DNA from 2 places in the Peptoniphilus sp. oral taxon 386 str. F0131 genome. Region 1 is predicted to be linked to the other one. Evidence: predicted binding sites of a transcription regulator. Region 1 holds the regulator's gene; the other holds the start of a gene.
The links. Region 1 encodes HrcA, which represses chaperone genes, less so after heat shock. Its sites were predicted from a motif close to ATTAGCACTCNATANTATNGAGTGCTAAT; they were not measured.
Positions count from the first base shown of each region.

Region 1 (16,337 bases):
TTTATTTTGATAACTATTAATATTTAAAATTTGTGGTAAACTATTTAAGTTAAAAGTTTTTGGGGGAGATATTTTGAAAAGTAAGAAAAGTTTATTGCAATATATTTTTATAATCTTATTTTTAGTAATTAGCTATGATTTGTTACTGGAATTGTTTTTTGCATTTTATTTTTATGGAAAGGCAGCTTTGTTCGGAGAAAATTTTAAAATTTTTAATGATGGAGATTTTTTTCTTGAAACACTATCTTGTATAATTCCTTTAATTGTATATTCTGTATGGTTTTTTGCTTTAAAAAAGAATAATGATGATAAAGTGAGTTTTGAAGAGTCTGTAATATCAAAGATAGTTAAGTGCAGTATAATAACATTTGGTTTGGGCGGAATATCATCATTATGGTTGGAATTTGTTGATCGTTATTTATATAAAATTTCAATTTTCAAAAATAGCTATGACAGCTTCAATGATACGTGGTCCGGTGTTGTAGAAGAACCGTATATATTTGTATTTCTTTCAGTGGTAATTTTAGGGCCGATTGTAGAAGAATTGCTTTTTAGAGGTCTTATATATAATTATTCTGATAAGATAAAGAGTAAGTTGTTTCCTGTGATTGTTTCTGCGTTACTTTTCGGTATTTGGCATAGGGAATTGGTTCAATCAGTATATACAATTTCCTTAGGATTTGGTATAGCTCTTGTATACAAAGATATGAAGTCGTTAATTTGGCCAATATATGTTCATATATTAAATAATTTTATTTCGTCTTTTCCGGATTTTATATATAATGATGCATTTTTAAATGCAATAGATTATTTATCATTTATAATGATAATACCGACATTTTATTTTATGTATAAGATGATTAAAAGGATGTATACCCAAACTTCTATACAAATAGAAAGTTCGGATACTTTAGAGTAGGATTTCCTACTCTTTTTTTATTAATATAGTATGCTTTATAAGGTTGAAATTATTGAAATATGGATTTTGTTGTAGTATATTAATAAATAATAATTATATAGGTTGTGATTAATTGAGAGAATTTAGTAGAAAGTTAAAAAAGGTAGTTGTGAAAATTGGTTCATCTTCAATAACACATGACAATGGAATTATAAATTTACAGAAGATTGATGAACTTGCATGGGAACTTTCAAATTTAAAAAATCATGGTATAGATGTGGTTTTAGTTTCATCCGGAGCAATTGCTGCAGGAGCAAAGAGATTAAATTTAGCTGAGAGACCTAGAGATACTGTTGGAAAACAAGCTGCATCCGCAGTAGGGCAAGTAGCTCTTATGAACACTTATAACAGAGCATTTAATGAGTTTAGCTATCAAGCGGCACAAATTTTATTGACAAAGCAAATTGAGACAGATAGTGTAATGAGAGAAAATTCAAAAAATACATTTCAAAAATTATTAAGTATGAATGTAATACCAATAGTAAATGAAAATGATACGATTTCAACATTTGAGATAGAATTTGGAGATAATGACACATTATCTGCAGTTGTAGCAAGAATTGTTGATGCTGATTTACTTATATTATTATCGGATATAGATGGTTTATATAATGATGATCCGAAGAAAAATGAAAATGCAAAGTTTATTTATGAAGTTAATGAAATTGATGAGAAATTAAAAATGATGGCAAAGGACTCTTCTTCAAATGTAGGTACAGGCGGAATGACAACTAAGATAAATGCTGCAAAAATGTGCATGGAGAAGGGGATAGATGTTGTTATTGCTAATTCAAATGATATTAAGAATATAAGAAGGGTAGTAGGAGGAGAAGAAATTGGAACAATCTTTAAGGCAAAGTCTTGAAAGTATTGCAATTAAATCTAAAAATGCCAATAGACAGCTTTCAAAATTAAGCTCTAAGGAAAAGAATAGTATATTATCAAATATAAAGAAAAATATAATTTTGAAAGCTGATGAAATTATAAAAGCTAATTTAATTGATATGGATAATGCTAAAAAAATCGGGTTAAAAGAAGGTGTACTTGATAGACTTTTGCTTACAGAAAATAGAGTTAGAGCCATGGCAGAGTCGGTAGAAACTCTCATAGATTTAAAAGATCCTGTCGGCAATATTTATGATATGAGAACTCTTGAAAATGGGCTTATAGTTGGAAAGAAAACTGTACCCATAGGAGTTCTTGCAATAATATATGAAGCAAGACCAAATGTTACATTAGATGCTTCAATACTTGCCATAAAGTCATCAAACTCACTTATTTTAAGAGGTGGAAAAGAAGCTATAAATTCAAATATTTCAATAGTAAAGATAATAAGGGAATCTATTTCTGAATTGGGATATGATGAAAATATGATTTGTTTAATTGAAGATACCACAAGAGAGTCATCAGTAGAGCTTATGAAATTAAAAGGATATATAGATTTACTAATACCAAGAGGTAGCGCAAGTTTAATAAATTCAGTAATTGAAAACTCAAAGGTTCCGGTTCTTGAAACAGGAGTTGGGAATTGTCATGTATATGTAGACAGCAGTGCAAAAATTGAAATGGCATTAAATATAATTGAGAATGCAAAGACTTCAAGAATTGGAGTATGTAATGCTATGGAGTCATTACTTGTAAGTGAAGATATATCTGACAACTTTTATGAAGGACTACAAAAAATTATTAATCAATATAATATAATAATACATGGATGCGAGAAGACCATGGATAAGATTAATAATGTGATTTATGCTACAGATGAAGATTATGGAAAGGAATATTTAGATTATGAAATGTCTATGAAAGTGGTTAGCGGAATAGATGAAGCAATAGATCATATATATAGATATTCTACAAATCATTCTGAAGTTATTATTACAGAAAATTATGAAAATGCTATGAAATTTTTAAATGAAGTAGACTCTGCATGTGTATATGTAAATGCAAGTTCAAGATTTACTGATGGTGGAATTTTTGGATTTGGAGCTGAAATTGGAATTTCTACACAAAAGTTGCATGCAAGAGGTCCTGTTGGGTTGAATGAGCTCACAAGCTCAAAATATGTTATTTTAGGTTCTGGACAAGTAAGGGAATAATTATGAAATATATAAGTACAAGAGGAAATTCGAAATTAAATTCAAGTTACGAGGTAATTTTAAAGGGACTTAGTGATGATGGAGGACTATATCTTCCTGAAAGTTTTCCTGAAATTGAATTTAGTAATGAGGAAATTGAAAAATTAGATTATATTTATTTTGCTAAAAAAATAATAGGAAGTATATTTGATGACTTTAATAAAGAAGAATTATATAGTGCTATTGAGTTGGCATATTCAACATTTAAAGGCAACATAGTTCCTATAAAAAAGCTTGATAATAAATATGTTATTGAATTATATCATGGTCAAACTTTTGCATTTAAAGATTTTGCACTATCATTATTACCAAGGCTTATAAGTATTGCAATAAAACATTCTGGATTAGATAAAAAAATTTTAGTTTTAACCGCTACTTCCGGAGATACAGGAAGTGCGGCATTATATGGTTTTAAAAACGTAGAAAATACTGATATTGCAGTTTTTTATCCTACAGATGGTATTAGTGAAATTCAAGAGAGACAAATGGTAACACTTGATGGTAAGAATACCCATGCAATTGCAATAAGAGGAAATTTTGATGATGCTCAGTCTTCGCTTAAAAAGATTTTTAATGATGTGCAATTTAGAGAATATCTTAATATGAAAGGATATGAATTATCATCAGCTAATTCTATAAATATAGGAAGGCTTATACCGCAGACTGTATATTATTTTTATAGTTACTATTATCTTGTGAAAAACGGTTATATAAAAAATGGTGAGAAAATTTCTGTAAGTGTTCCTACAGGAAATTTCGGAAATATTTTAGCGGCATATCTGTCTAAAAAAATGGGATTACCTATTAATAATTTAATATGTGCTTCAAATAAAAATAATGTACTTACAGAATTTATAAATAGAGGTATTTACAATATAAATCGAGAGTTTTTTGTCACTAATTCTCCTTCAATGGATATTTTAATTTCAAGTAATTTAGAGAGATTTTTATACTATGAACTTGGCGAAGATTCTGAAGAGATTAAGTTCTTAATGGAATCGTTGATGAAGAATGGAAAATATTTTATTGACAGCAGAAGGCTTAATAATATAACGGCATATTATTTTGATGATGATAGAACTATAGATGAAATAAAAAAAATATATGATGAGTATAATTATTTAGTGGATACACATACTGCGATAGGGTTACTTGCTGCGCAAGATTATGAAAAATTTAATAAGGACGAAAAAATACTGGTTGCAGCTACTGCATCACCGTTTAAATTTATAAATTCAATAGCTGAGGCACTTATGATGAATTCAAATGATGAAATTAGTGCTTTAAATACTTTGGAAGAAAAATTTAATATAAGTGTTCCTGTTGAATTTAAAGATTTATTTGCAAAAGATATAAAAAATAAAATGGTAATAGAAAAAGATGAAATAAAAGATTATATAAGGAGGATAATAAAATGATCATAAAAGTGCCGGCTACAACGGCAAATTTAGGGCCAGGATATGATAGTCAAGGTATGGCATTAAAATTATATAATTTTTTTAAAATAGAGCCTTGTAGTTTCTTAGATGAGAAGTTAAATGATAACCTTATTTATAAATCTTTTAGATATTTTTACGATGAAAACAATATTGAAGCGCCAAGTATTTCTATAAAAGTAAAATCTATGATTCCGATGACTCGAGGACTTGGCAGCAGTGCTACTTGTATAGTTGCAGGATTAATGGCTGCGAATGAGTTGAGTAATTTAAAATTGGATAGGAAAGCTATTTTAAGATATGCTACAAATATAGAGGGACATCCGGATAATGTCGCTCCTGCAATTTTTGGAGGACATATCACTTCAATAGTGGAAGATGAAGTATATTTTTATAAAACTCATATTGATAAAAATTTTAAATTTAATGTATTGGTTCCAAATTTTAAAATGCAGACAAGTAGAGCAAGAGAAGTTGTAAAAAAAGAAGTTAGGTTATCTGATGCAGTTTCAAATATTGCAAGAGCAACATTGATTTCAAATGCACTTAACAGTGGAGATTTTAATCTGCTTAAAGGAGCGGCTAAGGATTTATTACATGAACCCTACAGAAAACAACTGATAAGCGATTATGATTATATTAAAAGCATATGCAGCGGTAATAATGCAGTCCTATTTATAAGCGGGGCAGGACCAAGTTTACTTGTAATATCTGAAAGGGATAACAATGATATAGATAATGCTCTTAAAAATTTAAGCAATACAATTTCAAAATGGAGAATTCACAATGTTGAAGTTGAAAATGATGGAGCTAAAATAATATTTTAGATTATGGATATAATTAAATAAAAAAATAAAATTGGTTAAGTGCAAACTTAACCAATTTTTAGTTTAATAATTTATTAAATGACGTTATTATAGAACAATTTAAAAATAGTAACATGTTAATTAAATATTGAACAAAAGTAAACTCTATAATATATTATAAGTAGAGGTGCATTATGATTTATTTGTTATTGTCAATGATTTTAGGAATAGTCTTAGGTGACTGTTTAAAAATAAATTTAATATATCTTGCCATTTTAGTTATGCTATCATCTACATACTTTTTTTATTTTAAAAAATTTAAGACCGGAATATCTTTTTTATGTATTATATTGTTTATAATCTCTTTTTTAAATGTGAGTATGAGGACATCAAATCAATTAAATGAAAGTGTAAATATTAAAGCTGAAATTGTAGATGATTATATAAATAATGAAAGTAAATACATTGCATCTTCATCTATATTTAAAAAATATTTATTATATTCAAAAGAAAAGTTAAGTATTGGAGATATTGTTATTATTTACGGAAGCTCTGCGATACCTGAAGGGAAGATGAATTTTAGTGATTTTAATTATAAAAATTATTTAAAATCGAAAGGAATATATGAAATTATATATTCAAATTCAGTGAAAAAAGTCGGAGAAAGTAAAAGTTTAAAGCTAAGAACATATTTTAAGGATTATATTACAGACACGGTATCAAAGAATTTATCTGATAAAAATGCAGATATTATAAATTCTATATTGCTTGGAAATTCAAATTATATTGATAAAGATATTAAAGATAATTTTAGAAATATTGGGCTTTCTCATATGCTTGCCATTTCGGGACTTCATATGGGAATACTTATGATTATTTTTGAGGGAATATTAAAATTATTTGGAATTTCAAAAGTTTTAAGAAGGAGTATAGCTCTTTTATTTTCATTTGTATATTTATACTTAATTTCAATGCCAATAGGGGCATTTAGAGCATATTTGATGTTTGGATTTATGTTTATGTCATTTTTGTTTAAATATAAATATACTTCATTTAATGCACTCATTTTAAGTGCAATGATTACAATTTTAATAAATCCATTTTCCATATATTCTCCGTCGTTTTTACTCAGCTATTTGAGTGTGCTTGGAATTATATTATTTTATAAAAAATTCGAAATATTATTTCAAAAAAATTATTTCGGCAAAAGCTTGGCACTGACTCTTTCTGTGAATATTATGTTATTTCAGGTAAGTATATACTTATTTAGAGAATTTTCTGTTTTGGGTTTCATATCAAATGTTTTTCTATTGCCGTTATATAGTTTTGCAATAATACTTTCATATATTTTAATTATATTTAAGCCTCTTGCATTTCTTATTGCACCATCAATAAATTTTATATTGAATGTTGCAAGTTTTTTAGCTGTAAAAATTAATGATTTTAGCTTTTTAAATTTAGAGTTTGCTGAAATTTCTATCATTTCAGTTTTTATTTTATATTCCAATTTTATTATAATCAAATATAAAGATATTTTTATTAATTTTTATAAATTTAATATATCTGTTTTAATAAGTTTAATATTAATAATATTAATTAATTCAGCTATGTTTTTATACGATTATAATAATTCGTTTGAGCTTAATTTTATATATGTAGGTCAAGGAGATTGCGCCATTGGAAGAACTAATAATAGATATTTTATGGTTGACACCGGGGGAAGTTCAAATGAAAACTACAATCCGGGTAAAAAATATACATTAAACTATTTGAAAGCTAAGGGAATAAATAAAATTGATAAAGTTTTTATATCACATTTTGATGAAGATCATGTTGATGGACTACTTGATATTATTGATGAAGTTAAAATAAAAAGTCTTTATATATCATATATAGAAGACAATAAATATTTACAAAAGGCATTAAGTAAGGGAATGAATATATACCTTGTACAAAAAGATGATTTAATAAAGATGGATGATAACACATTTTTTAGAATAATTTCAGATGTTGACGAATATAATTCTTCAAATGATAAGTCGATGGTTATGATATTAAATCATAGAGGGTTTAAAATTTTATTTACAGGAGATATAGAACAAACTGAAAGTAATATTACTGAAACCTGTAATTTGTTGAAAGTTGCACATCATGGTTCAAAAACTTCTACATCAGAAGAATTTTTGAAAACTGCTAAACCTAGATATGCGGTAATAAGTTGTGGAATTAATAATTCTTATAGGCATCCTCATTCAGAGGTTATTAACAGATTACAAGAAAATAATGTAATAACCAAAGTTACAAATGAGGTTGGAGAAATAAATTTAAATATTAAAAAGAATTCTATTATTTTTAAAGGTTTTAAGGAAAAAGATGGAAGTTTTGGTATAATTACATTATTAACTTATATAGTTATTATTGCATTTGTAAGAGAGTATGGTGAATATATTGCAATACAGGGAAATATACAAAAAAGATATTAGCGGGGCATTTCTGTTTTATGGTTATGAAAGGCTTTTAATGGACAATGCAATCGAATATGTAAAGAAAAAATATGTAAGTAGAGGAATGGAAACTTTTAATTTGTCATTATATGACGGAAATAATTTAACGGAAGATAAGCTTATGTCATCTTGCGAAACACTTCCTGTTATGAATGATAAAAGAGTTATATTCGTAAAAGGAGCTAATGCGTTTTCAGAAAGTGTTACAAAAGAATTTTATAAATTTTTGGATAATATCGGAGAATTTTTAATATTAGTATTTCTTGATGAAGACAATAAAATAGATAAAACAAAAACTTTCTATAAATATTTTTCTAAAAATAATAGAGCTATAGAATTTCCTAAATTAAGCGGAAAGGACATATTTAATTTTATTGAAGGATATTTAGTTAGAAAAGGATTTGATATTAGTAAATCGGATATTAGTTATCTTAGCTTAAAATCAGGTTATGATTCTAAAAATTTAGATATGACTTTGTATGATTTAAAAAATGAGCTTGATAAGATGCTTGTTTTATCTGAAGTTAAGAAAATAGATAGGGAAGTTATTGATAGGTCTATGACTCAAAATGCCGATTCAAATATTTTTAATTTTTTAGATGCACTTTGTAATAAAAATACTGAAAAATCACTTATGGAATTTAAAAAATTACATTTATTGAATGAACCTATTGAGAGAATATTTTCTATGATTGTAAGACAGGTTAGGCTTCTAATAATGTATGGAGATTTAAAATCTAACGGATATAAAGATGTACAAGCTATGAATTATATGGGAATAAAACAATATGAGTATTCAAAAATTTCAAAGTTTTCGCATAACTTTGATTTAAAATTTTTATATCAGTTTTATGAAAAGTTATTAAATATTGATGAATATTTTAAAACAACACAACTTTCGAAATATATTTTATTAGAAATGCTAATAGTAGAATTTACAAAATAAAATTAGAAAACCTGAGGAATATTCCTCAGGTTAATTTATATCTGACTATTTTATAGAAATGTGCGATACAATTACATTCTAATTTTGTTGATAATTAGTTTGCCTTGTTAAATTTAAGAGTAAGTCTTGAAATTTTTCTTGCTGCTGCATTTTTATGAACGATATTGTTGTGAGCAGCTTTTTTTAGTTTTTTATCAACAAGCTTTAATAGTTCTCTCGCTTCATCTATATTACCAGCTTCTAATGCTGATTCAAATTTTTTAACAGCTGATTTAACTTCAGTTTTGATTGATTTGTTACGAGCGTTATTTCTCTTAATAACATCTATTCTTTTAATAGCTGATTTAATATTTGCCATGTAATTCACCTCCACAGTTAATCTATAAGCTTTTAGTATTTTAACATTAATTTAGTAACAATGCAAGATTTTATTTATTAAAGTCTAATAAAATCCAATTCTACAAGATTTGATAAATCTCTTCCAAGTTCAGTTAAATAAATAGTTTCATTTTTAATAGTAATTAGATTTAAATTAATATTTTTAGAAATTTCATTTTTATAATAATTTAAAAAATCTATTTTAAAAATTTTATTTATTGAAGAGATGTTAATTCCGCTGTTTAACCTAAGTCCCATTGTTATAAATTCATTTATTCTATCCTTATTATCTAAGACCTCAAAATCTTGAACCGGCAAATTTGAAGTTTTAATTATTGAATAATATTTTTCAAATGAATTATGATTATAAAATCTTAAATTGTTTATATTTGAATGTGAGGAAATACCCAGACCCAAATAATTTTTTAATTTCCAATACCTTAAATTGTGTTTTGATTCAAATTCAGATTTTGAAAAATTTGAAATCTCATATTGTTTGTATCCTAAGTCATCAAGCGAATGAACTATATAGTGATACATATCTCTATCTTGATTTTCATCCGGGAAAATCAGTGGATTAACTTGGTTTATATCATATAGTTTAGTTCCTGTTTCTAAAATTAAACTATAATATGAAATATGAGCAGGATCCAACAGTTTTATATATTTGATAGATTCTTTAATATCTTCAAATTTTTGAGATGGAAGTGCAAGCATTAAGTCTAAATTGAAATTTTTTATGTTATATTTTCCAAATAGTTTGCATGCAGAAATAATATCTTCTTTTTTATGAATTCTTCCTATTTTTTTTAATATATCATCATTAAAACTTTGCGCTCCCATCGAAAAACGGTTAATTTTTGAGTTCAAATATAATTTTAATTTTTCACTTGATACTGAATTGGGGTTTAGTTCAATAGTTATTTCACAAGATTTTTCAATTGTGGAAATTAAATTGATTTTTTCCATTAATTTAAAAATATATTTTGGATTTACAGAACTTGGCGTTCCGCCACCTATAAATATACTGACTATTTTTTTGTCTTTTAAAAAATCCTTATATAAAAATAATTCTTTATATAAATTTTCAAAATAATCATTGACGTTGTTTTCGTTTATAATTGATGAATAAAAGTCACAATAGTAACATCTACTCTCACAAAATGGAACGTGTATATATAATGATATATCTTCAGTTGAATTTTTATTAAGTATAAAGTCCGATATAAAATCGGACTTATTAATTTTCTTCATCATATTTTAATACCGTTAAGAATGCTTCTTGAGGAACATCAACCTCGCCGACAGTTCTCATACGTTTTTTACCTTCTTTTTGTTTTTCTAAAAGTTTTCTCTTTCTTGAAATATCTCCGCCGTAGCATTTTGCAAGAACATCTTTTCTAAGTGCTTTTATAGTTTCTCTTGCTATTATTTTATTTCCTATTGCCGCTTGAATAGGTACTGCAAATTGATGTCTTGGAATTACATCTGTAAGTTTTTCGCAGATTCTACGACCTTTATTATAAGCTGTAGATTCATGTACGATAATTGAAAAAGCATCTACAAGAGTTCCGTTTATAAGTATGTCAAGTTTAACCAGGTCGGATTCATTATATCCTATCAATTCATAATCATATGAAGCATAGCCTCTAGTTCTTGATTTAAGGGCATCAAAGAAGTCATATATAACTTCATTTAACGGAAGATTGTATTTTATAAGAGCTCTTGTTTCTTCAAGGTATTCCATACCTAAGAATACACCTCTTCTATTTTGGCATAAATCCATTATTGCGCCTACATAATCTGTTGGAGTCATAATTTCGGCTTTTACAATCGGTTCTTCCATTTTAAGTATTTCAGCGGGACTTGGCATATTAGTAGGATTTTGTATTTCTACTATACTTCCATCTGTCTTTGTTATTTTATATATAACTGACGGAGCTGTTGTAACTAAATTAAGGTCAAATTCTCTTTCAAGTCTTTCTTGGATTATTTCCATGTGAAGTAATCCTAAAAATCCGCATCTAAATCCAAAACCGAGGGCAACAGAAGTTTCAGCTTCAAAAACTAATGCCGCATCATTTACTTGCAATTTTTCAAGAGCTTCTCTTACGCTGACATATTCTTCTCCTTCAGCAGGATATATTCCGCAGTAGACCATAGGAACTACTTTTTTATATCCAGGAAAGGGCATTGCAGTAGGAGTTGATGGAGATGTTATGGTATCTCCGACTGTTGCTTCCTTTACATTTTTAATGCTTGCTGTTATATAGCCTACATCACCTGCTGATAACTTGTTCAAAGGCATAAGACCCGAAGTAGTAACACCGACTTCTACAACTTCAAAAACCTTTTTGGTTGAGAACATCATTATTTCATCGCCGGGTTTAACGCTTCCATCTTTTATTCTGACATAACATATAACACCCTTATAAGAGTCATAATATGAATCAAATATCAAAGCTTTAAGCGGGGCATTTTCATCTCCGTTAGGAGCCGGGATATCTTCAATAATGCGTGTAAATACATCTTCTATTCCTATACCTCTCTTAGCTGATATCAGCGGAGAGTTTTCGCAATCAATACCAATAATATCTTCGATTTCTTTTTTTACTTCGTCGGCTCTTGCGCTTGGGAGGTCTATTTTATTAATTATAGGTACGAGCTCTAAATTTTGATCGATCGCTAAATATACATTTCCGAGAGTTTGAGCTTCAACACCCTGAGTTGCATCAACAACAACTAATGCTCCCTCACATGCTGCAAGAGATCTTGAAACTTCATAGTTAAAGTCTACATGTCCCGGAGTATCAATCAAATTGAAAATATATTCTTTGCCATCATTAGTTTTATGGACAAGTCTTATGGCTTTTAACTTTATTGTGATACCTCTTTCTTTTTCAAGTTCCATAGAATCTAAAACTTGTGACTCCATTTCACGTTCGGTAAGCATTCCGGTTTTTTCAATAAGTCTATCAGCAAGAGTTGACTTTCCGTGATCAATATGTGCGATTATTGAAAAATTTCTAATATTATCTTGTCTATTTGTCATTTAAACCTCCGACAATTCCAAAATTTGATATCGGCCAAAAGCGAAGAACTACAATTCCTCTTATTGAAGTTTTATCTATTGCTCCAAAAATTCTTGAATCTGAGCTATTATATCTGTTATCACCCATTACAAAGAATTCATTTTCTGAAAGATGCCATTCAGATTGATTTTGTATTGGAGTTTCAATATTATTATCTAAATAATTTTCAGATAAAAGTTCGTCATTTATATATACTTTTCCATTTTCTATTTTAACACTATCGCCGGGAATGCCGATAATTCTTTTTATATATTCTCTTCCTGATTCATCAGGAGCATCTAAAATTACAATATCTTCTCTATTTGGACTTTTAAATTTTAGCGGAAACACTAATGTAATTAATCTGTCATTGGGTTTTAAGGTAGGATACATAGATTCTCCGACAACAATATTGACATTAAAAATAAATTGTCTAATTAAAAATGCAAGAACAAATGCCGATATAAATATTAAAATAAAACTTAGAAAAGATTCTTTCTTTGGTTCACTCATAATTCACCTCATATATTTTAAAGTTGGTTAATTTTAATAATCTAAAACTAAACTATATTTTAACACAGTTTTTGTATAATTAAAATAATGACAATAAAAAGAAAAATATATTTGCAAAAAAAGTATTGACAATCTTTGACTAAGGATATATATTATATATAGGGTTTAGCACTCAACAAATAAGAGTGCTAACAAAAGGTGATAATATGGATGAGAGAAAAATAGAAATATTAAATGCTATAATAAATTCTTATATAGATTCTCCTAATCCTGTAGGTTCCAGAACTATTTCAAAGGATTTCAACTTGGGAATAAGTTCAGCGACAGTTAGGAATGAAATGGCAGATCTTGAAGATTTAGGATATTTGAATAAGCCTCACACCTCTGCAGGGAGAATTCCATCCAATAAGGCCTATAGGTTTTTCGTAGATCATATTCAAAAAGAAATTTTTGAATATGATATAGATTTTATTGAAGACTATGACATAAGAGATTTAATTTTACAAAATGCCAATAGCTTAGATGATATTTTTAAAAACACTGTAAAACTTCTTTCTGATTTTACAAAGTGTACATCTTATGTAGTAGCATTAAAAAAACCCGACACTGAAATAAAATTTATTCAGTTACTAAATATTGATGAATATTCAATACTTTTGCTTATTGTTGGAAATAGAGGAGTAGTTGAAAAACAAATTGTAAATACACAAGTATCCATTTCTGATGATGACTTACATGAAATTTGTAAAAAATTAAATGAATATCTCTGTGGAATAGATTTTCAAAAAATAGGTGGACTTAAAGTTGTTTTGAAAGGTTCTATGGTAAAATATGGAGAATTTATTTCAGATATAATAAAACGAGCAAGCACTTTTAACGAAAAAGTCAGTCAATTTGATTTTTATTATGATGGATTGAATAATATTTTGAGTTTTGAAGAATATTATGATATTGAAAAAGCAAGAAATTTTATTAAGTTTATTGAAGATAAAAAATCAATTTTAAAACTTATAAATTATTCCGAGAAATCTGATTTTGATGTGATAATAGGCGATGAAAATGAAGATGAACTGATGAAAAACAATTCGATTATAAGAGCAACATTTAGACCTAAAAATCAGAGAATAGGACAAATAGGAATTATAGGTCCGATAAGAATGGATTATAGAAAACATATAAAGACTGTAAAATTATTCAGAGATAATTTGTCTTATGTTATAGATAAAATAGTGAGGTGATTTAATTGTCAGATAATAAAAAGGTTAAAGAAGAAGTTGTTGAAGAAGTTAATGAAACAATGGAAGAACTTGTAGATAATTCTCAGGAGGTAACTACTGAAGAAGATATTGATGAAATTGATAGTGAAGTTAATCTTATAAAAGATCAATTTTTAAGACTTCAGGCTGATTTTGCTAATTATAAGAGAAGAACAGAAGTTGAAAGAAAGGAATATATAGAACTTGGAACTAAAAAAGTTATGCTTGAATTAATTCAAATAGTAGATAACTTTGAAAGAGCTATAGAATCTAAAGGGGAAAAAGATACATTTTTTGACGGCGTAGAATTAATTTATAAACAACTTATGGAATTGCTTGAGAAAAATGGAGTTACAGAAATGAATTCATTAAATGAAAAATTTGATCCTAATCTTCATCATGCAGTTCTCATAGAGCAAAAAGATGGCATTGAAGAGGGAATTGTAATAGAAGTATTACAAAAAGGTTATATGATAGGTGAAAAAGTACTTAGATCAGCAATGGTTAAGGTATCTAAATAAAAAATAAAATAATCTCTTAAGGAGGAAATAATAATGGGAAAAATAATAGGTATTGATTTAGGAACAACAAATTCAGCAGTAGCGGTAATGGAAGGTGGAGATTCAATAATAATTCCTAACATTGAAGGAAATAGAACTACACCATCAATAGTAGCATTTACAAAAGATGGAGAAAGACTTGTAGGTGAAACTGCAAAACGTCAAGCTATAACAAATCCGGACAGAACTATTCAGTCAATAAAGAGACACATGGGTAGTGATTATAAGGTAAATATTGACGGAAAGGATTATACTCCGCAAGAAATTTCTGCTATGATTCTTCAAAAGTTAAAATCTGATGCGGAAAGCTATCTTGGAGAAAAAATTACAGAGGCTGTAATTACAGTTCCTGCATATTTTACGGATGCACAAAGACAGGCAACAAAAGATGCTGGTAAAATTGCAGGATTAGATGTAAAAAGAATTGTAAACGAACCTACAGCAGCAGCACTTGCTTATGGAGAAGATGAAAAATCGGATTCACAAACTGTTATGGTATATGACCTTGGCGGTGGTACTTTTGACGTATCTATTCTTGAACTTTCAGATGGAGTTTTTGAAGTACATGCAACAAGAGGAAATAACAAATTAGGTGGAGATGACTTTGATAATAAAGTAATTGATTATATAGCTAGTGAGTTTAAAAAAGCTCATGGAGTAGATTTGAAAGCTGATAAAATGAGTTTACAAAGACTAAAAGAAGCAGCGGAAAAGGCGAAGAAGGAACTATCTTCAACAATGTCTACAAACATTAATTTGCCGTTTATAACAGCAACAGCAGAAGGACCGTTACATTTAAATATGGACTTAACTCGTGCTAAATTTGATGAGCTTACTAAAGAACTTGTAAAAATGACTGAACAACCTGTAAAAGATGCTCTTAAAGATGCAGATATGACTCCAAGCGATATTGATAAGGTATTGTTGGTTGGAGGTTCTACAAGAATTCCTGCAGTTCAAGCTTGCATCAAAGAGTTGGTAGGGAAAGAACCACAAAAAGATATTAATCCTGATGAATGTGTTGCTCTTGGTGCAGCAATTCAAGGAGGAGTTCTTTCAGGGGATGTAAAAGATTTATTGTTACTTGATGTTACACCATTATCTCTTGGAATTGAAACAATGGGTGGAGTTACAACAAGACTTATAGAAAGAAATACAACTATTCCTACAAAGAAATCACAAGTATTTACAACAGCATCTGATAATCAAACTTCAGTAGATATTCATGTTCTACAAGGAGAAAGACAAATGGCATCAGATAATGTTACTTTGGGAAGATTCCAATTAGACGGAATAGCTCCTGCAAGACGTGGAATACCTCAAATTGAAGTTACTTTTGATATAGATGCAAATGGAATAGTAAATGTATATGCCAAGGATTTAGGAACAGGAAAAGAACAAAAAATTACAATTACATCTTCAACAAATTTGAGTGATGAAGAGATTGAAAAGAAAGTAAAAGAAGCTGAAATGTTTGCTAAAGAAGATTCTAAGAAAAAAGATTTGATTGAAGCAAGAAATAATGCGGATTCAATGATTTATCAATCAGAATCAACACTTGAAGAGTTAAAAGATAAAATAAAGGCTGAAGATAAAGAAAAAATAGAAAAAGCTATAGAATCCTTAAAATCTGTAAAAGATTCTGAAGATTTGGATGAAATTAAAGCTAAGACTGAAGAATTGACAAAAGCGTTTTATGCAGTATCTGAAGAAATTTATAAAGCAACACAAGCTCAAGAAGAACAAAAAGCACCTGAAGAAGATGTTGTAG
Region 1 covers NZ_GL349422.1:1,128,865-1,145,201, reverse strand. The annotation lists gene HMPREF0629_RS05445 (CPBP family intramembrane glutamic endopeptidase) at 74-919, shown strand; gene proB (glutamate 5-kinase) at 1,032-1,823, shown strand; gene HMPREF0629_RS05435 (glutamate-5-semialdehyde dehydrogenase) at 1,795-3,057, shown strand; gene thrC (threonine synthase) at 3,060-4,514, shown strand; gene thrB (homoserine kinase) at 4,511-5,359, shown strand; gene HMPREF0629_RS05420 (DNA internalization-related competence protein ComEC/Rec2) at 5,533-7,821, shown strand; gene holA (DNA polymerase III subunit delta) at 7,775-8,788, shown strand; gene rpsT (30S ribosomal protein S20) at 8,883-9,146, opposite strand; gene hemW (radical SAM family heme chaperone HemW) at 9,224-10,420, opposite strand; gene lepA (translation elongation factor 4) at 10,407-12,218, opposite strand; gene lepB (signal peptidase I) at 12,208-12,750, opposite strand; gene hrcA (heat-inducible transcriptional repressor HrcA) at 12,957-13,988, shown strand; gene grpE (nucleotide exchange factor GrpE) at 13,994-14,527, shown strand; gene dnaK (molecular chaperone DnaK) at 14,561-16,337, shown strand, end outside.

Region 2 (16,337 bases), 550 kb from region 1:
ATACTCATCATCATATTTAAAGATAAGTTCTAAAATAGGTTTTAGTAAAAATCATAATAAGAAAGCAATATTTAATATATTTATAGATTTAGTGAATTTATAAATATATTAAATATATTAAATATTGACGGCTGGAAATTAAATCATCTTTTTATATTTTTGACTTAAATATATATTTTATACATTGTAATTATGTTATAATTTAATTAGTTTATTAATTTATTAGGGAATAAGGGGGATTATTATGGCTCAAATTGTAAAGCCTTCAACACTTCCGGGGTTTATGGAATTGTTGCCGAAGGAACAAATTCTTTTTAATGAAATGATGGATACTATTAGGAAAAATTTTGAGAAACACGGATTTTTGCCTATAGATACTCCTGCGATAGAAAAAAGTGAAGTGCTTCTTGCAAAAGGTGGAGGAGAAACTGAAAAACAAATTTATAGATTTACAAAGGGAGATACCGATATGTCACTTCGTTTTGATTTAACGGTGCCTCTTGCAAGATATACTGTTGAGCATTTTAACGATTTGTCTTTTCCGTTCAGAAGGTATCACATAGGAAAAGTATATCGTGGAGAAAAAGCTCAAAAAGGTCGCTTCAGAGAATTTTATCAATGTGATATAGATACAATAGGGAATGAAAAACTTGATATATTGAATGATGCGGAATTCCCTGTAGTAATTTATCATACTTTTAAAGATCTCGGCTTTGACGATTTTACAATAAGAATTAATAACAGAAAGATATTAAAGGGATTTTTTGAATCATTAAATATTTTAGATTCTGTAGATGTATTAAGAGCAGTTGATAAAATTGACAAGATAGGCAGAGAAAAAGTTAAAGAAGAACTTTGTGATAACGGGATAGAAGAAGATATTGCCGTTAAAATAATTGATTTTATATTAATTTCAGGAACAAACAGTGAAATTTTTGATGCGCTTGATAGACTTGAAATTGACAATGAAATATTTAATGAGGGACTGAGTGAATTAAAACAAGTTGTAAAATACATTACAGAATTTGCAGTACCTGAAAAGAATTTTACAGTTGATCTTAAAATTGCAAGAGGACTTGATTATTATACCGGCACTGTATATGAAACAACTCTTGATAATTATTCTAACGTAGGGTCAGTGTGTTCCGGAGGAAGATTTGATAATCTTGCAAGCTATTATACGGATAAAAAACTGCCGGGAGTAGGTCTTTCTATCGGACTTTCGAGACTGTTCTATCAATTAAATGAAGCTAAAATTATTGAAGCTAAGAAGAAAAGTCTTATAGATTTGATTGTAATTCCGATGACCGGTTTTGTAGATGAAGCTATAAAGCTGGTTTCAAAATTGAGAGATGGTGGAATTAATACAATTATATATACAGAAGATGCTAAAATTGCAAAGAAATTTAAATATGCAAATGCTCTTGAGGTTCCGTATACATTAGTTGTTGGAGAAAATGAAGTAAAAACAGAAAAATATGCGTTAAAAGATATGGTGACAGGAAATCAGGAAGAACTTTCTCTTAGTGAAATAATTAGTAGAATTAAGGAGAATTGATTTGAAATTTATAGTAGATGAAAAAATAAGAAGTGTACTTGGTGTTGATGCAATAGTAGGTGCATTACTTGAAAATGTGAATTTGAATGCCGCATTACCTTTAAAGTATGAAGATGAGATAAAATATCTCACTGACAGAGCTCTTGATGTTACAGAGCAAATGCTTGAAGAAAATGAAGTGCTTGAAGGATATAGAGAAAAGATAAGGGCAATAGGAAGATCTTTAAAGAGATATCCGCCATCAGCAGAAGCACTTATTAACAATATAAAAAGACGCGGAGCTATGCCGAGGATAAACTCACTTATAGATTTATATAATATGGGCTCATTAAAAAGTATGTTATCAATCGGAGCACATGATGCGGACTCATTTAAGGGGGCTATAAGATTTACTTTTACAGATAAAACTGAAAGTTTTGTACCCGTTGGAGGAGGAACAAAACCTGTTCATGAAGGTGATTTTGTATATAGGGACGATGAAAAGATTGCCGCATATTTGGATGCGAGAGATGCTGAGGATTTTAAAATAGTTGAAGATACAAAAAATGTACTTCTTATAATTCAGGGCAATCAGAATACAAGTACTGAAATGAGAATGAAAGTTCTTGACGAGATATGTAAAAGTATAAAAGAAGTTTGCGGCGGAAGCTATAAGATATTTGCCGCACCGGCAGGAGAAGAAACAGAAATATAAAAATGGGGCGAAAGCTCCTTTTTTATTTGAAATAGCATATAAATAAATCATCTGTGAAAATAAAACATAGCAATTAGGAATTATAAATAGTTTAATTTAGATTAAACATATTGATAAAGTAAAAAATGTCAGATAGAAATTAAAGGTAAAAAAATGTCAAATTTTTTCAAATATCACTTGAAAAAATTTTATGCGTGTATTAAAATAATAAGTAAGTTAGCACTCTATCTTTATGAGTGCTAAATAGTTTAAAAATAAAATAATTAATATATTTAGGAGGCTTAAAAATGAATTTAAAACCATTAGATGATAAGCTTGTAATTAAAAAAGTTGAAAAAGAAGAAACTACAAAGTCAGGCATTGTATTGCCAAGTTCAGCAAAGGAAGAATCAAATATAGCGGAGATTGTTGCAATAGGCAAGGCTATATTGGATGATGAGAAAAGATGTGATGAAGTGCATGTTGGAGATAAAGTTGTATTTTCTAAATATGCAGGTTCAGAAATTGAAGTTGAAAAAGAAAAATATACAATAGTTAAATACACAGATATTTTAGCGGTATTAAAGTAATTGGGAGGATATAAAATGGCAAAGGAAATTAAATTTTCAGAAGATGCGAGAAGCGGTTTAATAAATGGAATTAATAAACTTGCAAATACAGTTAAGGTAACTCTTGGACCTAAGGGAAGAAATGTAATATTAGATAAAGAATATGGAGCACCGCTTATTACAAATGACGGTGTTACAATTGCAAGAGAAATTGAGTGTGAAGATAAGTTTGAAAATATGGGAGCTCAACTTTTAAAAGAAGTTGCTACAAAGACAAATGATGTAGCTGGAGATGGAACTACAACTGCGACATTACTTGCTCAAGCGATTATACTTGAGGGAATGAAAAATTTAGCTGCAGGAGCTAATCCCATGATTTTACAAAAGGGAATTAAAAAAGCGGTTGATAAAGCGGTTGAAGAAATAAAAGCTTTTTCAAAGCCTGTTGAAACAAAAGAATCAATAGCACAAGTAGCGACAATTTCAGCAGCAGATGAGGAAGTAGGACATCTTATTGCGGAAGCAATGGAAAAGGTTGGCAAAGACGGAGTTATTACTGTTGAAGAATCCAAATCAATGGGAACAAGCCTTGATGTAGTTGAAGGTATGCAATTTGATAGAGGATATGTATCTCCATACATGGTTACTGATAATGAAAAAATGGTTGCTGAGCTTGAGAGTCCATACATTCTAATAACAGATAAGAAGATCACAAATATTCAAGATTTACTACCTCTACTTGAACAAGTTCTTCAAGCCGGAAAACCACTTCTTGTTGTTGCGGAAGATATTGAAGGTGAAGCACTTGCTACACTTGTATTAAATAAACTTAGAGGAACAATTAATGTAGTTGGAATTAAAGCTCCGGGCTATGGAGATAGAAGAAAAGAAATGCTTCAAGATATTGCAATATTAACAGGAGGTAAGGTTATTTCTTCTGATTTAGGACAAGATCTAAAAGATGCAACTGTTGAAATGCTTGGTAGCGCTTCAAAGGTAAGAGTGGAAAAGGATCTTACTGTAATTGTAAACGGAAACGGAAGCAAGGACGAACTTGATGCAAGAATTTCTCAAATCAAATCACAAATTGAGGCAACTGATTCCGACTTTGACAGAGAGAAGTTACAAGAAAGACTTGCAAAGCTTTCAGGCGGTGTAGCAGTTATTCAAGTTGGTGCTGCGACAGAAGTAGAGCTTAAAGAAAGAAAACTCAGAATAGAAGATGCTCTTTCAGCAACAAGAGCTGCCGTTGAAGAAGGTATAGTTCCGGGCGGTGGAACAGTTCTGTTGGATTGTATAGATTCAGTGGCAAAACTTTTAGAAAATGCCGATGGGGATGAAAGAACAGGTATGAATATAATTCTTAAGGCGCTTGAAGCACCTGTAAGACAAATTGCGGTTAATGCAGGACTTGAAGGAAGCGTAATAGTTGAAAGAGTTAAAGAGCTTGAAGTTGGAATGGGCTATGATGCACTTAAGGGAGATTATGTTAATATGATTGATTCCGGTATTGTAGATCCTACAAAGGTTACACGATCTGCACTTCAAAATGCGGCAAGTGTAGCTGCTATGATTCTTACAACAGAAGCTGCTGTTGCGGTTATTCCTAAAGAAGAGCCACAAATGCCGATGAATCCTGGAATGGGAATGATGTAATAATAAAAGGGTATCAATTGATACCCTTTTTTATATTCTTATAAAATAAATTATTGTCAGTTTATACTCTTTTATTTTTCCACTTGCCTTGTTTATGATACACCATTATCATAACAAAAAACAGAAAATCTGATGGTATATAAGTATACCATAAATATTGTACAGGCAAGTTAAGTTTTCTACAAAGTATAATTAAAGGCATTTGTAATATCCACTGAGAAACTAAGGATGATATTAAGAGAGGAGTATTATATCCTGAACCCATAAATACTGTAGCTCTTCCAAGTCCGTATCCTAAAAAAGATATACACATTGCCGAAGCCAGCAAGAAAATTGCTCCCATATTTATTACATCAATATCATTTGTAAAAATGGATATTAATTTTTTGGAAAAAATAAAGCAAATCAATGTAAAAACAAATAATATTATGGCATTAAATTTTGCAGCTGTTTTTGATGTCTCTTCTGCTGCATCTATATTCTCTTCTCCAAGAAAATTACCTACAAGGACTGAACCGCCCATTAACAATCCCATCATAGGCAACATTGAGACCCCATAAATTTTAGAACTTATTCCGGCAGCTGTAAGTGGAATTAACCCATAACTTGCTACAAATTTTACTCTTGCTGCCTCAAATAAAAATGTAAGGAATGATTCAAAAGCACCGGGAATTCCGACGGTAATTAATTTATAGTCAATATTTGGAATTAATCTGAATAAATTTTTAAATTTAATTTTTATATAATTATTTCCCTTAAGTAAAATAAAAAAACCGATTAGAAAACTGACTGATGTTGAAATTACGGTGGCAACCGCTGCACCAAATGTTCCTAAATTAAATCCCGTAATATTTATAAAAGGAACTTTTTCAAACATAAATATAGGGTCTAAAATCATATTCAGTATTGCACAAAATCCCATTATTTTCATTGGTGTTTTAGGATCTCCCGTACACCTGAATATTGAATTTACAGAGAATGACGAAAACATAATAGGAATAAAAAAGATTCTTAAATAACCATAAGAAAGTGCTATATCTATTACAGTCTTGTCGGGGGTGTAGAAGTGTAGTAGAGGTTTAATGAAAATAAAAAGTAATATCGAAGTTAGAATTCCCATCAAAAACTTAAAAGAAAGAGTTTGTTCGCATATTTTTTCTTTCATTTCAATGTCATTTCTTCCTACACTTTGCGAAATCATTGATACGGAACTTACGCCTATAATTTCGTTTAAAACTTCAAATAACCACAGTATAGTTGAAAATAAAGTTACAGCGGAAATAGCCTGAGAAGAAATTTTTCCAACCCAGTACATATCCACTATATCATATATTGATTGCAATAGCATTGCAGCCATTGTAGGAATTGAAAGTTGAACTAATTTGTTGAATATCTGTTTATTATTATGCATAAAATCACCATCACTATAAGGTTTATTATAACATAAATTAAAATTATGATGAAATAAAAAGTTATAGTAAATTTTGATAATTTAATATTTTTGACTTCTAATTGTAATTAGATTGTCAATTTATTTTTTAAATGGAATAGGTTAAACTTATAGTTAAGGAGATGATAAAAAATGAAGAGTATTAAAAAAATTTATTCCTTAGTAATAGCATTTGTACTATTAATAGCATTTGCTCCAAAGGTAAGTGCACAGGGAACTTATGTTGGACTTCCGAGATTTAATGTTACGTTAAATGGAGTTAGTGTAGACAATAGCTATGCGAGGTATCCACTTATCGTCTATAAGGACATAACATATTTTCCTATGACATACAATACAACAAGATTTTTAGGAGTTGAAACAAATTGGAGCGAGTATTCAGGACTTCAAATTAATCAAACCGGAATAAACGGTAAATTTGATTTTTATCAGACTAACAGAAAAAATGCAGATGTATATCCTGTAACGGTTCCTAATTTTAAAATAACAGTAAATGGAAAGACAATAGTAAACAGGAATGAGGAATATCCTCTATTGGTTTTCAGAGATGTGACATATTTTCCTATGACATGGAGATTTTGTGTAAATGAATTTGGCTGGAAATATAATTTTACACATCAGAAAGGTCTTGTTATTACATCAAACAACAATTCCGGCGGCAGTGTTCCTACTCCTAAGCCACCTGAAAATCCAATTGATAATTACAAAGATTATTCAAGTACAATATATTATAACTTGAATTATTATGTGATAAAGACAAATGGAACAAATTATAGATTGTTTAGAGAAAGTTCAATAAATAAGGATGTTAAAATGTTAAGTGACCTTGAAGTAAAGAGTTTTTATCAAGATGGAAATAAGCTATATTTTACATCGGGAAATAGCTTTTATTCTTATGATATGGATAAGGGAACATTTGACACTGTAATTTCAAATAGTAATGTAAAAGATGGAAAGATAGTTTCAAATGGAAGTCAAGTATTTTATGTAAGTGCAAGTAATGGAGAGTTGTATTCAAAAAATAATGTAAATCTTAATCCGGGCGCGAAGGTAGAAACACTTGAGAAAAAAGGTAATTATGTTCTTTCTACATTCACATATGATTTGGGAGTTAAATATAAATTAATAGTATTTGATAAAAATGGAATGGCAATTTACAAAACAGAAGATCAAACACAAAATGCAAAAATAGAAGGAAGCAATTTGACATACTTCAATGTAAATACCATGAAGAATGAAACTATATCATTGAATAAATAATAAAAAGGACTTACTTTCAAAGTAAGTCCTTATTTATTGAAACTTAAAACCGTAACGGCCATAAGTATAAGTAGCATTCCGAATAAATCTATCATCATAAAGCTCTCTTTTAATAAAATTATTGAAAACAAAAGTGAAGAAACAGCTTCAAGTCCGGCGATAAGAGAACCGCGAACAGGTCCTATAATAGAAACACCGGTTAGGAAACAATTAAATGCAAGGACAGTTCCAAATACTATCATCGCAATTAGACCGAGTATTGTCATCATATCAAAATTAACGGAAAATTTCCAAGGTTGGAGTAAAAAAGTAATGACAATGCCTCCGATAAACATACCGAATCCTGTAACAACAGAACTTGAGTATTTTTTTAATATGTTTATTGGAAGTAAGGTATAAATAACTACGGAAAATGCGGCTAATATACCCCAGAACAGTCCGGAACTACTTATTACAAGTGTACTTAGATCCAAGTGAGTTGCAAGTACAACTGTTCCCAATAGTGCAAGTACAATTGAACTTATTTCTTTAATTTTTGGTGCACGCATTTCTTTTATACAAACACCTACTACAATAAATATTGAACTTAAAAATTGAAGAACCGTTGCAGTTGGTGCATTAGTTTTTGAAATTGTAATTAAATATGAAAACTGACAAAATAACATTCCAAATATACCGAAGGCTATTAAAGTCAATGTATCTTTTTTATTTTTAAAAATTTTGAAGGTTTCTGTTTTATTCTTATATAGAGATAATAAAATAAGTATAAGTCCTGCAAATATAAGTCTTGTGTTTACAATAATTTTAGCATCCAGCCCCTTTGTACTCATCAGATATTGTCCGCAGGTGCCGGAAAAGCCCCAAAAGGTCGCTCCGATTATTGTCATAATATATCCTCTTAACATGATTTTACTATTTTTTTGCATAAAAAACCTCCGATTTGTATTATACTTTAATCTGGGTATAAATGTAAAGATTGATAGAGTTAAAAAAGGGAGGAATTATGGATAAAAGAATGTTGGTTTACGGGTTTGATGTTCAAAGTGAAAGATTTTTAAAGCTTATAGAAATAGCAAACAATCTTGGTATTGAAACTGAAACAGTAAAACATGATGATATAGATAAGAAAGTCGGAATTTTAATGGGAGTCGAAGTAGATGATACAGAATATAATTCAAGTTGTGACGAAATAGGAGAAATTGAATTTTTATTATTCTCTGATTTTGAAAGAGAAGTTCTTGGAAAATTTACTTTTGAAATTAAACAAGAGGGGATAATTATTCCGCATAAGGCGGTTATAACACCTACATCAAAAAATTGGAGTTTCAGATATTTAATATCTCATATAAAAGATGAACATAAAATTGTAAATAAATATAATGAACTTGGCAGACTTATAAAAAAAGCGCAGGAAAGGTTTGAAAAAGAAAATGATGTTGATCTCAAAGAAGAAATTGATTTTGCACTTAGTATAAGAGAACTTAAAGATATAAGTGAAAAAGATATAGATGAGAGGTATAATAGATTAAGTAAAGTAATTTTTAAATAGGGGGTATATTAATGGATGCAGTAAAAATTTCAAAAGAGCTTATTGAATTTATAGACAACAGTCCCTGTTCTTATTTTGCGGTAAGAAATATGGCGGGGCTTTTGGAAAAATTCGGTTTTAAAAAACTTGAGTGCAAGGATAATTGGGAACTTAAAAAAGGTGATAAATGTTATATAACTAATAATGACAGTTCTATTATAGCATTTACAATTGGAAGCAATGATGTTGAGAAAACCGGTTTTAAAATAGTAGGCTCTCATAGTGATTCACCCGGATTTAGAATTAAAAATAATGCACAAATGAAATTTGAAAACAATTTAAAATTAAACACTGAAGTATATGGAGGAGCAATTTTATCGACATGGTTTGACAGACCGCTAAGCATTGCCGGAAGAGTTGTATTAAAATCAGATAATTTATTAAATCCTAAGATTGAACTGGTAAAAATTGATAGGGATTTACTTATAATACCAAGCCTTGCAATTCATATGAACAGGGATATTAATAAAGGATTTGAGTTTAATCCGCAAACACATACACTTCCTCTTATGGGATTAGCTAATGAAGAAATAAAAGAAGATATGCTTGTTGATTTATTGGCAAAAGAACTTTCGGTTTCGACAGATGACATTACAGACTATGATTTATATTTATATGACAGAAACGGCGGCAAAATACTTGGATTAAATAATGAGTTTGTTTCTGTAGGAAGACTTGATAATCTTGCTATGGCATATATAAGTTTAAAAGCACTTATGGATACCGACTCGGGTAGCGGTGTTAATGTTATGGTATGTACCGATAACGAAGAAGTCGGAAGCAGTTCAAGACAAGGTGCAGACAGCCCTATGGTTGAGAATACGCTTGAAAGAATCGCAATAGGACTTGGAAAAAACAGAGAAGAATTTTTTAGAGCGATAGATTTGAGTTATATTATCTCGGCGGACATGGCACATGCTGTTCATCTTAACTTTGGAGAAAAAGCGGATCCTACAAACAGACCTTTGCTTGGAGGAGGACCTGTTATAAAATATGCAGCGAACAAAGCTTATACATCTGATGCGGTTTCGGCATCAATATTTAAGGGGCTTTGCGACAGAGCGGAAGTTCCGTGTCAAAGTTTTTATAATCGTTCCGATATGAGAGGAGGTTCAACAATAGGACCTATAACTCAAAATCATATAAATATAAAATCGGTTGATATAGGAAATCCTATGCTTTCAATGCATTCTGTAAGGGAACTTTGTGCGGTAGATGACAATTTATATTTATATAAAGTATTTTTAGAATTATATAAATAATGAAAAAATGATATGTATCCTCTTTTGACAAGCGGGATACATATCATTTTTTGTGTTTAAAAAGTTATATTATTTGTTCTATTTTTTGAATGTAAATTTGTTATCCTTGATATCCGTTATAATTGCAAGAGAAAATAAATCGTAACCGAGTTTTCTTATAAGTTTTCCTCCGTCTTGGAATCCTTTTTCTATTGCCACACTAAGTCCTATTATTTTTGCACCGCTTTGTTGAGATATTTTTATAAGACCGTTTAAAGAATTACCTTCTGCTAAGAAGTCATCAATTATCAGTAAATTATCTTTTTCGGAGAGGAATTTTTTTGAAACTGTGACTGAATATTTTTTGTCTGTTGTAAATGACTTTACCTCTTCCTGATAGACTTTGTCACCCAAATTTTTGTGATGTTGCTTTTTGGCAAATACGACGGGAATATAATTGAATTTTTGTGACAATACAGTTGCAAGTGCAATTCCCGATGCTTCAATTGTGAGAATTTTATTTATGTTTCTGTCTTTAAAATGCTCATATATTTCATCGGAAAGTTGAGATAAAAATTTTATATCAAGCTGATGATTTAAGAATGAATCGACCTTTATTATATTTTCATCTAAAATATAGCCGTCTTTTATTATTTTTTCTTCCAATAATTTCATGTTTACTTCCCCCGAATAATGTTATAAAAAATCAAAGATTTTTAGGATATTAAGTACAAAATAATGGTATAATATAAAAAAGTCAAGGAGGAATTATTATGTTTAAAGAGCTTGTTGAAAAAAGGAGAAGTATCAGAAAATATAAATCGGATAGAATAAAACAAGAAGAATTGAAAATAATATTAGAAAGTGCTCTTAAATCTCCTACCGGTAAAAATTTAGACAGTTTACAATTCATTTTGATAGAAGATGAAAAAATACTTGATGAGCTTTCGCATTTTAAAAGTCATGGTGCAGGATTTTTGAAAGGAGCTAAAGCGGCAATAGCAGTTTTAACAGATAAGGAGTTAGCGTCGGTAACATATAACCAAGATGCCTGCATAGCGGCTACAGTAATTCAATTTCAGGCAGAAGATTTAGATATAGGAAGCTGCTGGGCTAATGTTAGAGGTGCAACAAATGATGAGGGTAGAATTTCTGAAGATGTTATAAGAGAAGCTCTTGAAATTCCTGCTAAATATAATGTAGAATGTATTATTGGACTTGGCTATAAGGCTGAAATTCCTTCAGAAAAAAGGAAAAAGGAATTTGAAAGTCATGTACATTATGAAAAATTTTGAGGGCAGAATGGAACTAATTTTAAATAATCTTGAAGAAACAAAAAAATTTGGAGAAAAACTTGGCAGCCTTTTGAAAAAAGGTGATGTAGTTTGTCTTAACGGAGACCTTGCCGCAGGCAAGACGACCCTTACAAAGAGTATAGGCATTGGAATGGGAATAGATGATTATATAACTTCTCCTACATTTACGATAGTGAATGAGTATTACGGAAAACTTAATTTATACCATTTTGACACATATAGATTAGAGGGAGATAATGATGTATATTATCTTGGATTTGATGAATATTTTTATGGAGACGGAGTATGTGTTGTGGAGTGGGCAGATAGAATAAGTTCAAGTTTACCGGAATGTTATTTGGAGTTAAATATAACTCAGTTGGATGAAAATAAAAGGAAAATTGAAATCAATGCCGTGGGAGATAGAGCTAAAGAATTAATGGAGGATTTAAGATGATATCACTTGGGATAGATACTTCTACTTTCAAAACTTCTGTAGGACTTGTTGAGGATGACAGAGAAATAGCCTCTTATGAATTATCAGCGAACATGTATAATTCGGAAGAAGTGGTAAATATGATATCTGAAATATTCAGCAAGATAAATTTTTCAATAAAGGACATAGATTTAATTTCCGTGGGAATCGGTCCGGGTTCATTTACCGGAACGAGAATAGCTGTTACAATAGCAAGAACTCTTTCGCAGACATTAAATAAGGAAATAGTAGGAGTGTCTTCTTTAAAAGCTGTTGCCATGACTTATGAGGGAAGTGAATTTATAGTTCCGCTCATAGATGCAAAGAGAAACAGAGCTTATTTTGGTATATATAAAAATTCAGATGTTATTAGGACTGTTAAAGATGACAGACTTATGGATATAGATGAAATTGCAAATGAACTTTCGGGAAAAGCTGTTGTAATTCTTGGAGCGGGAGCTGAGTTTTTTTACGATAAATTAAAAGATAAGATGAATTTGAAAATGCCTAAGGAAAGACTTATAAGAGGAGCGAATGTTGCAAGACTCGGCATAATCGAATATAGAGAGCGTGGGTCGGATAATTTGTTTGATGTTTTGCCGAATTATATAAATCTGTCTCAGGCGGAAGAGAATTTTAAAAAATTAAAACAGATATGAATGGTGAATTTAGAATAAGAAAAGCGAGAACAGAAGATGTCAACGCCATATTTAAGATAGAAGAAAGCTCATTTGACGATGCGTGGTCTAAAAAATTAATTACAAGCGTTTTAGAAAATGAATTTGCACATAATTATGTAGCGGAAAATGAAAAATTGGATTTGGTCGGGTATATTTTCATTTCTGAGATTCTTGGAGATGTATCAGTAGATAATATAGCAGTTGATAAAAATTATAGAGGAATCGGAATTTCAAAACTGCTTATGGATAAATTGATTGATTTATACGGAAATAATCCAATCACGCTTGAAGTTAGAACGGATAATATAGAAGCTGTTAACTTATATAAAAGATATGGATTTGCGGAGTCGGGACTTCGTAAAGACTATTATGGATTGGGAATAGATGCAATAATAATGTGGAGAAGGTAAAATGAAAGTATTAGCGGTTGAATCATCGTGTGATGAAACATCAGTAGCGGTAGTTGAGGATGGTAGAACTGTCCTTTCAAATATAATTTCATCACAGATAAAAACTCATAAACAATTTGGCGGAGTAGTACCTGAAATAGCGTCAAGACAGCATGTTGAGGCTATGAATACGGTGCTTGCAGAGGCAATAAAAGAAGCGGGAGTAAAATATGAAGATATAGATCTTGTAGTTGCTACAAGGGGTCCCGGGCTTATAGGAGCGTTACTTGTAGGACTTAATTCTGCAAAGGCATTTGCATATGCGATAGAGAAACCGTTTATAGGGGTAAATCATATCTACGGGCATGTGTGTGCAAATTATATATCTAATAGAGATTTGGAGCCTCCATTTATAGGACTTATAGTATCGGGAGGGCATACATATCTTATAAAAGTTAGGGACTATGTAGACTTTGAGCTTGTCGGAAGAACAAGAGATGATGCAACAGGTGAAGCGTTTGACAAAGTTGCAAGAGCTATGGGGATAGGATATCCCGGAGGACCTATAATAGATAAGCTTGCAAAAGAGGGAAATGCCAATATAGAATTTCCAAGAGTAATGCTTGAAGAAGGATCGTATGATTTTTCATTTAGCGGGCTTAAAACGGCAGTTATAAATTATCTTCATAATAAGCAACAAAAAAATGAGCCTTATATAGTTGAAGATGTTGCAGCATCATTTCAAGTTGCAGTAACAGATGTGTTAGTGGAAAAATCAATACGTCTTGCAAAAAGTGAAAATATGGATAAAATAGTTCTTTCGGGAGGAGTTGCAGCTAATGAAGGGCTCAGACAAGCTCTTAAAGAAAGAGCGGAAGATGAAAATATAAAAATTTATTATCCGGATAAGATACTTTGTACAGATAATGCTGCAATGATTGCATCTGCAGGATATTATTTATATAAAAGCGGAAATTATGATAAAAATTCCTATGCAAAACCTAATTTGGGGTTATAATCATGGGTAATTATTAAATTAGGAGGGATTGTATGTACGATTTTACATTTGAAGTTGGAACTAAAATTTTATTTGGGAAAGATCAATTAGAAAAATTGCCGAAGGAAATAAAAAAATACGGAAACAGAGTTTTATTATGCTATGGCGGAGGAAGTATTAAGAGAATCGGACTATATGATGATGTAGTGAAGCTCCTTAATGACAATGAAATATTTTATTGTGAATTAGATGGAATAGAATCAAATCCTCGTGTTGAATCCGCTGAAAAGGGAATTCAAATTGTAAGAGAAAATAATTTGAATTTTATTCTTGCAATAGGAGGAGGTTCTGTAATAGACTGTGCAAAATTAGTCGCAGCAGGTGTTTATACAGACTGTACTCCTTGGGATATTGTAATTTCAAAATGTAATGTTGAAAAAGCTGTGCCTCTTGGAACTATACTTACAATAGCTGCGACAGGTTCTGAAATGGATAATGTATCTGTAATTACAAATTTGAAAACTAAAGAAAAGCTTGCGTGGGGAACAAAACTTGTGTTGCCTAAATTTTCATTTATGAATCCTGAATATACATTTTCTGTCCCGAAAAAACATACTGCGGCAGGAGTAGCGGATATTATGAGTCATACTATGGAAAACTATTTTACATTAAATGACGGTTGCTATTTACAAGATCGTTTTGCGGAAGGCATATTAAAGACATGTGTGGAGTATGGACCTGTTGTATATAATAATCCTGAAAATTATGATGCTCGTGCAAATATTATGTGGGCAAATTCTTGGGCAATAAACGGAATTTTAGATAGCGGAAAGGCAACAGACTGGAGCGTTCATGCAATGGAACATGAACTTAGTGCATTTTATGATATAACTCATGGAGTTGGGCTTGCGATTTTGACTCCAAACTGGTTAAAATATGTTTTAAATGAAGATACAGTTTCAAAAATAAGAACATTCGGTATAAATGTTTTTGGTATAGAGCAATCGGATGATGAATTTGCAGATGCTAATAAGGCGATAGATACATTAAGAGAATTTTTTAATAGCATGGAAATTCCGGATACACTTACAAAAGTAGGTATAGGAGAGGAACATCTTGAAGAGATGGCAAAACTTACGATCGAACACAAAAATGGAATTATTAACGGATTTGCTAAACTTGACGAAAAAGATGTGCTTGAAATTTATAAGATGAGTTTATAAGAAATATTTTGAATAGGCAGCTTATTATTATATAATAGTAGTCGAAAGACTACTATTTTTAATTTGAGTTTGGAGGGTGAGGATATGAAAAATTTTTTTTCTTTTCTAATATTGCTATTTTTGATACCGACATCAGTATTTGCAGATATGGGACCTAAGCCTGAAATGAATATAAGAGTATATAATGTACCGCAAGGTTTCAAGATATATTTATCGTGCGATAACTATAAGGATTATAATTTGTATGAAGAAGAAAAAATAGGGGAATCTGAATTTTTAAAGTTTGCTGATGAGCATAAATTGATTGTTCATCGAGAAAGTGAGGGAGGAATTCCCATATGGTTAAGAGTATCAGAAACAAAAGGTTACGATACATATAACTATAGCTATAGAGTTCCGAGTAAATTTAAAATAGCAGTCATAAATTCAAAAGGTGAAGTGTCATATTCAAATGAAGTCGAGGTAAAAGCTTTTAATGAAGAGTTCAGCTTTAATTATGAGAATATGCAGGTAAAGAGAAATTACTTTTTGTTGGCACTATATTCGCTGCAATTTTTAAAAACTTTTGTTATTACACTGATTTTGGAAGTTGGATTTTTGTACTTAGTAGGATATAGAACAAAGAGGGATTTAAGAAAAATTGTTATATTAAATTTAATTACTCAAATTTTACTTAATGTTATTTTGACATATGCACTGATTAAAAGTGGAAGTTTTTTTGCGTTGACCATTATAATTCCGGTTGAGATTTTTATATTCGCACTTGAGGGAGTTTATCTTGGAGCTACACTTGAGAGTTTCGGAAAATTTAGAAATACTGTTAGCGTTATAATTGCAAATTTAATTTCATTCGGCATAGGATTTTATCTAATTAAATAGAGGATAATATGATTTTAATAAAGAATATAAAGCTTGAGCAGGATAGCATACAACTGCTTGAATCCAAGTTAAAAAAGGTTTTAAAACTTGAAAAATTTGAATATGAAATATATAGAAAATCAATAGATGCAAGAAACAGCATTACATTTAATTATCAGGTAATTATAAAAGAAAATATATCCGAGAAAAAACTTTCAAAAATAAAGGATGCGGTTTTTTATGAGGAGCCTAATTTTGAAATTTCATTACCTCATAAAAAATCTAAAACTGTAATCGTAGGTAGCGGACCTGCCGGATTGTTTTGCGGCTATATACTTTCAAAGTACGACTGTGATGTTATGATAATTGAGCGTGGAGAACAGATTGAGGACAGAATAAAGAGCATAGACAGTTTTTTGAACGGA
Region 2 covers NZ_GL349422.1:575,367-591,703, forward strand. The annotation lists gene HMPREF0629_RS02710 (hypothetical protein) at 1-103, shown strand, start outside; gene hisS (histidine--tRNA ligase) at 245-1,558, shown strand; gene HMPREF0629_RS02720 (B3/4 domain-containing protein) at 1,560-2,252, shown strand; gene groES (co-chaperone GroES) at 2,540-2,821, shown strand; gene groL (chaperonin GroEL) at 2,837-4,456, shown strand; gene HMPREF0629_RS02735 (MATE family efflux transporter) at 4,518-5,867, opposite strand; gene HMPREF0629_RS07650 (hypothetical protein) at 6,039-7,166, shown strand; gene HMPREF0629_RS02745 (DMT family transporter) at 7,196-8,092, opposite strand; gene HMPREF0629_RS02750 (DUF3783 domain-containing protein) at 8,170-8,715, shown strand; gene HMPREF0629_RS02755 (M18 family aminopeptidase) at 8,727-10,016, shown strand; gene HMPREF0629_RS02760 (xanthine phosphoribosyltransferase) at 10,095-10,670, opposite strand; gene HMPREF0629_RS02765 (nitroreductase family protein) at 10,769-11,290, shown strand; gene tsaE (tRNA (adenosine(37)-N6)-threonylcarbamoyltransferase complex ATPase subunit type 1 TsaE) at 11,277-11,747, shown strand; gene tsaB (tRNA (adenosine(37)-N6)-threonylcarbamoyltransferase complex dimerization subunit type 1 TsaB) at 11,744-12,424, shown strand; gene rimI (ribosomal protein S18-alanine N-acetyltransferase) at 12,421-12,855, shown strand; gene tsaD (tRNA (adenosine(37)-N6)-threonylcarbamoyltransferase complex transferase subunit TsaD) at 12,857-13,852, shown strand; gene HMPREF0629_RS02790 (iron-containing alcohol dehydrogenase) at 13,885-15,054, shown strand; gene HMPREF0629_RS02795 (hypothetical protein) at 15,139-15,933, shown strand; gene HMPREF0629_RS02800 (NAD(P)/FAD-dependent oxidoreductase) at 15,942-16,337, shown strand, end outside.
Region 2: a site for HrcA is predicted at 2,468-2,496, ahead of groES (co-chaperone GroES). Genes of this name have one in related genera too.